2 regions of the Staphylococcus sp. MZ3 genome follow, and region 1 is predicted to be linked to the other one. Evidence: predicted binding sites of a transcription regulator. Region 1 holds the regulator's gene; the other holds the start of a gene.
The links. The regulator CtsR, encoded in region 1, represses protease genes until heat stress. The targets are predictions, from matches to a motif close to ATGGTCAATAAAGGTCAAACA.
Positions count from the first base shown of each region.

Region 2: a site for CtsR is predicted at 1,601-1,621, ahead of clpB (ATP-dependent chaperone ClpB). Genes of this name have one in related genera too.

Region 1 is NZ_CP076026.1:548,588-552,034, reverse strand. It holds gene KI230_RS02565 (protein arginine kinase) at 1-970, opposite strand, end outside; gene KI230_RS02560 (UvrB/UvrC motif-containing protein) at 960-1,526, opposite strand; gene KI230_RS02555 (CtsR family transcriptional regulator) at 1,545-2,006, opposite strand; gene KI230_RS02550 (NupC/NupG family nucleoside CNT transporter) at 2,164-3,378, shown strand.
Region 2 is NZ_CP076026.1:967,359-970,805, forward strand. It holds gene KI230_RS04720 (acyltransferase family protein) at 1-1,464, shown strand, start outside; gene clpB (ATP-dependent chaperone ClpB) at 1,667-3,447, shown strand, end outside.

The DNA.
Region 1 (3,447 bases):
CTTTTACAGATTTGTCATCTTCTTCATCTAATAAAAATGGTGACTGTATAGCTACCATCAATTCATTAAATTTAAAGTTTTGTAATTCAATGTAATTTAAATCTATACCAAGTTTAACTTCGCTTAATCTATAAGAAGCCTCTTCCATAGTTATCATTCTACAGTTTTGTAAAATACCTAGCGAGCGAAAAACACGGTCTTGTGTTTCTAATTGATTATAAGTGTCTAACTTTTGTCGTATTTGTTTTTCTTCATGAATGATTTGATTAACAACTTCTGTTAATGTTTCTATGATTTCTAACTCAGATTTACCAAGTGTAAGTTGGTTGGATAGTTGATAAGTATGTCCATAAACTTGCGAACCTTCACCGTAAATACCTCTGATTGTATATCCAAAACGATTAATGGTTTGAGCAATCCGTGTCATTCTTTTCATAATAGATAGACCTGGCAAATGTAGCATCACGCTTGCTCTCATACCAGTACCTATATTGGTAGGACATGTAGTTAAATAACCAAGTTGTTCATCATAACTTATATCAAGGCTTCGATCTAATTCATCATCAATTGATGAAGCTTGATTATATAAAGCCTGTAATGTCGTGTCAGTTCCCATAGCTTGAATACGAATATGGTCCTCTTCATTTATCATGACACTTAAAGATTCATCGTCATTCACTAATACTGCGGCTGCTGGTTGTTTTATTAGTTCAGGACTAATCAAATGCTTTGCAACCATTTTCATTTTACTTTGTTGATCCATTTGATCAAGACGCATTAATTCAAAGTTTGGCAAGGCATCTTGTACCTCATTTATAACTCTAAATCCATCATTTTCAGTAGCATACATTAGTGGATGCACATGATTTTCTAAATTACGCGCTAACCGAATTCTAGAAGACATAACAATTGGTGTTTCTTCATTACTTTTCATCCATTGGCTGATATTATCATGAATATTATGCGTCATCATGTTGCACCTCACTCTCAGCTTTTAGTGCTTTAATTTCATCTCTAACAATGGCTGCTTCCTCAAAATCTTGGATTTCAATAAGTTTTTTCAAATATTCATTCTTTTCTTCGATTTTTCGCTTTAAAGCTATCTTTTTATGTGAAGAATGTGGTGTCTTTCCAACGTGCTCAAATTGTCCACCTTGAACTCTGCGGACGATATCAATGATGTCATCTTTAAATGTTGCATAACAATTAGCACACCCAAATTTACCAACATGTGCAATATCTTTCAAAGTCATATGACATGATGGGCAACGTTTTTCTTCTTTAAACGCTACTTCTTGAAAATTAATGCCATGTTTCGTAGCTAAATGTTGTAAAATTTGCTTAACAACAAATGCTTCTTCGAAATTATCTTGATGTTCTTGATATTCAGGCTGTTCATTAGCTTGATTCCACGGATGGTGCCCCTCAGCACAAGTTTGACACACCATTTTTTCTTCTGTTTTATTTTTACTTGTAACTTTAACTTTTAATTCCGCTTCATTAAGTTGACAATTTTCACAAAGCACTTCAACACCTCATTTCATTTAGTAATAATTTATAACTGGTAACAAACGTTTTAAAATATTTGCTCTAATAATATCTCTAGAAACCATATCCATTGATAGCGTTTCTCTATCAATAACTGCTTGAATCATTTTAGCTTCACGTTCATTTATTAACATTTTATCTAAAAGCCCATCAATAATATAATAAGCTTGTTGTTGAGAAATAGAAGGTCCAATCAGCTGAAGCAAATGATTAATATAACCTGTTGCATCTTTATTTTCAATTTTAGTGATTCGGATGTAACCACCACCACCACGTTTACTTTCGATTTCATAACCATGTTCATTAGTGAATCGTGTTTTGATTACATAATTTAATTGTGATGGTACACAATCAAAACGCTGTGCGATATTCGCTCTCTGAATTTCAACGACATCTTCATTCGACTCTTCAAATAAACGTTTGATGTATTGTTCTATGATGTCAGACATATTGTGCATGTATATCACCCCTTTTTGACCTTCTTTGACTATATTATATGACCTATTTTGACCTTTTTCAATTAATTTGTTTTTATATTTTCAAAAATTTATGATGTTAGCCCTTCCATTTTATTGTATGATAGATTGTAGAAAAAACTAAAGGAATGAGAAATATATGCATATTCTAATTGGGATTATCGGAATTATCTTCTTTTTAGCACTTGCGTTTCTATTTAGCTCAGACAGGAAAAATATTCGCTGGAAATATGTAGGAATTTTACTTGCAATTCAGCTTATCTTTGCATTTATCTTGCTTAAAACTACAATGGGAATCAAGGTTATTGGTGGTATTTCAAACGGTTTTAACTACTTATTATTAAAAGCAGCAGATGGTGTTAACTTTGTATTCGGTGGTATTCAATATATCGATCCTAAGCAACCACCATTCTTCTTCAGTGTATTATTACCTATCGTATTTATTTCAGCGATTATCGGTATCCTTCAATACACAAAGATTTTACCTTTAATCATTAATGTTTTAGGATTCTTAATTTCTAAAATTAATGGTATGGGACGTTTAGAATCATACAATGCAGTTGCTGCAGCAATTTTAGGACAATCTGAAGTATTTATTTCAATTAAAAAACAATTACCATACATACCTAAGCAACGTTTATACACATTAACAGCTTCAGCAATGTCGACTGTTTCTGCTTCAATTATCGGTGCATACTTTACCTTAATTGAACCTAAATATGTTGTAACGGCTGTTGTCTTAAACTTATTTGGTGGTTTCATCATCGCTTCAATTATTAACCCTTATAAAGTTAATGAAGAAGATGACAAATTATTAGTTGAAGAAACTGAAGAAAGACAACAATCATTCTTCGAAATGCTAGGAGAATATATTTTAGATGGATTTAAAGTAGCTGTCATTGTAGGCGCAATGTTAATCGGATACATTGCTATTATCGCTCTATTAAATGGAATTGTAAGCAATATCTTTAGTACAGTTTCAGGTGGCGCTATTTCTTGGGATTTCCAAACATTAATTGGTTTTGTCTTTGCACCATTTGCATTCTTAGTCGGTGTGCCATGGCAAGATGCAGTTCAAGCCGGTTCAGTTATGGCGACAAAACTATTATCTAACGAATTTGTAGCAATGCAAGCACTTGGTAAACTTAGTGATTTATCTGAACACGCAAAAGGTGTTACATCTGTATTCTTAGTATCATTTGCTAACTTTAGCTCTATTGGTATTATTTCAGGTGCGATTAAATCTCTTAATGACAAAAAAGGAGATACAGTTGCCCGCTTTGGTTTGAAACTATTATTCGGTGCAACACTAGTATCTTTCATTTCAGCTGCAATCGCTGGATTCTTTATTTAACAAATACATCAACATCGAATTAACCCCTTCAAAATTTTGACTATTCTCAGTGTCTTTGAAGGGGTTTTT
Region 2 (3,447 bases), 420 kb from region 1:
GCGATATTTTATGTATCAAACTGGTGGTATATAGCAAAAGATGTTAATTATTTTGAGCAATTTTCATTTATGCCATTAAAGCATTTATGGTCTTTAGCAATTGAAGAACAGTTTTACATATTTTTCCCAGTTATTTTGGTTACATTATTGTTAACAATTAAAAAGCGATACAAAATAGGATTTATTTTTTGGGGAGTATCAATAATTTCTTTAGGGTTAATGATGTTTATCTACAGTATTAATGGGGATCATTCACGAGTGTATTTTGGTACAGATACTAGATTACAGACATTGTTACTGGGTGTTATTTTAGCTTTTTTATGGCCACCGTTTAAATTGAAAAATGATCCACCTAAAGTTGTAAAATATGTTATTGATAGCATAGGTAGTTTATCATTTATAGTACTTATATTATTATTTTTCATTATTAATGATGAGACGAATTGGATATATGATGGTGGTTTCTATTTAATATCCATATTAACGTTATTTATTATTGCTAGTGTCGTTCATCCATCTACATGGATAGCGAAGATATTTTCAAATCCAGTGTTAGTATTTATCGGGAAAAGGTCTTATAGTTTATATTTATGGCATTTTGCAGTAATTAGTTTCGTACATAGTTACTATGTAGACGGACAGATACCTGTATATGTGTACTTTATAGATATAAGTTTAACAATTATATTTGCAGAGCTATCATATCGCTTTATAGAAACTCCATTTAGAAAAGAAGGTATTAAAGCTTTAAATTGGCGACCTTCTTATATACCACAATTTATAAGAATGGCAATTGTAGTAACCTTGTTAATTCCATTTATGTTGATTTTAGTAGGTGCATTCAATAAATATGGTAAAGACATTATTGGAGAAAAAGCGAATAGCTTTGATACCACAATTGAAGATAATTATTTAATGCGGATAGCACCAATTGATAACATACACATTGATGGCTTAGTAAGTGAGAAGAAAAAGGAATCTTCCGACGTATATAATAATATTAAACCTCTTTTAATCGGTGATTCAGTAATGGTTGATATCGGTGAGTCATTTAAGTCATCAGTTCCTAAGTCTAGAATTGATGGAAAAGTAGGGCGTCAATTGTATCAAACCTTACCTTTAGTTAAAGCGAATTATTCACAATATAAAAAATCATCTGATCAAGTCGTATTAGAATTAGGTACAAATGGCGACTTTACTGTCAAACAGCTCGACGATTTACTTAATCAATTTGGAAAAGCCAAGATTTATTTAGTTAATACACGTGTTCCAAGAATTTATGAGGCAAATGTAAATCGATTATTAGCTGACGCGGCGAAACGAAAGTCCAATGTCACATTAATTGATTGGTATAAGCGATCACAAGGACATAGTGAATATTTTGCACCAGACGGTGTACATTTAGAGTACAAAGGAGTCCTAGCTTTAAAAGATGAAATATTAAAAGCACTTAAAAAGAAATAACATATGTTTAATAAGTCTAGTTAATGTGTAACGTAACATTAGCTAGATTTTTTTATTCAAAAAAATATTTACAAATATTAGGAAATTTAAGTGTAAAAGAGTTGATAAATGATTATATTGGGACTATAATATAATTAAGGTTAAAGAAAGTCAAAGTCAAAAGTGCAACTTGACCAACTCTACAAATTAGAGGTGAAATTATATGGATATAAATAAAATGACATATGCTGTTCAAAGTGCTTTACAACAAGCAGTTGAACTGAGTCAGCAACATAAATTACAAAATATAGAAATTGAGGCAATTTTAAGCGCTGCCTTAAATGAAAGTGAAAGCTTATATAAAAGTATTTTAGAACGAGCAAATATTGAGGTAGATCAATTAAACAAAGCTTATGAAGACAAACTAAACACGTATGCATCTGTAGAAGGTGACAATATACAATATGGTCAATATATTAGCCAACAAGCAAACCAATTGATAACTAAGGCTGAATCATACATGAAAGAATATGAAGATGAATATATTTCAATGGAGCATATTTTACGTTCGGCAATGGACATTGATCAAACAACAAAACATTATATAAATAATAAAGTAGAAGTTATCAAAGAAATTATTAAAAAAGTAAGAGGGGGAAATCACGTGACATCACAAAATCCAGAAGTTAATTACGAAGCATTAGCTAAATATGGCCGCGACTTAGTAGAAGAAGTTAGACAAGGTAAAATGGATCCTGTTATAGGAAGAGATGAAGAAATTCGAAATACGATTCGTATTTTAAGTCGTAAAACTAAAAACAACCCTGTGCTCATTGGTGAACCAGGTGTTGGTAAAACTGCAATTGTTGAAGGATTAGCGCAACGTATAGTTAAGAAAGATGTGCCAGAATCATTATTAGATAAAACTGTTTTTGAGTTAGATTTAAGCGCATTAGTAGCGGGCGCTAAATATCGTGGTGAATTTGAAGAGAGATTAAAAGCAGTCCTAAAAGAAGTTAAAGAGTCTGATGGTAGAATTATATTATTTATTGATGAAATCCATATGCTTGTAGGTGCTGGTAAAACAGATGGTGCCATGGATGCAGGCAACATGCTAAAACCAATGTTAGCACGAGGAGAGTTACATTGTATTGGTGCAACAACTTTAAATGAATATCGAGAATATATTGAAAAAGATTCGGCATTAGAGCGTCGTTTCCAAAAAGTAGCAGTTAGTGAGCCTGATGTTGAAGATACAATTTCAATTTTACGTGGTTTAAAAGAACGATATGAAGTGTATCATGGTGTGCGTATTCAAGATAGAGCCTTAGTTGCTGCCGCTGAATTGTCTGATCGTTACATCACTGATCGTTTTTTACCAGATAAAGCGATTGATTTAGTTGACCAAGCATGTGCAACAATTCGTACGGAAATGGGATCAAATCCAACTGAATTGGATCAAGTTAATAGACGTGTCATGCAATTAGAAATTGAAGAAAGCGCACTTAAAAATGAATCTGACAATGCGAGCAAACAGAGATTACAAGAACTACAAGAAGAGCTTGCCAATGAAAAAGAGAAACAAGCAGCACTTCAATCTCGTGTAGAATCAGAAAAAGAAAAAATAGCAAATTTACAAGAAAAACGTGCGCAACTAGATGAAAGTAGACAAGCGTTGGAAGATGCACAAACAAATAACAATTTAGAAAAAGCTGCTGAACTACAATATGGAACAATTCCTCAATTGGAAAAAGAACTTAGAGAATTAGAGGATAATTTCCAAGATGAGCAAGGTGAAGATACAGATCGAATGATTCGTGAAGTTGTAACAGACGAAGAAATTGGCGATATTGTCAGCCAATGGACAGGCATACCAGTTTCAAAATTAGTTGAAACAGAACGTGAAAAATTACTTCACTTAAGTGACATCTTGCATAAACGTGTTGTAGGTCAAGATAAAGCGGTTGACCTGGTTTCAGATGCAGTAGTTAGAGCAAGAGCAGG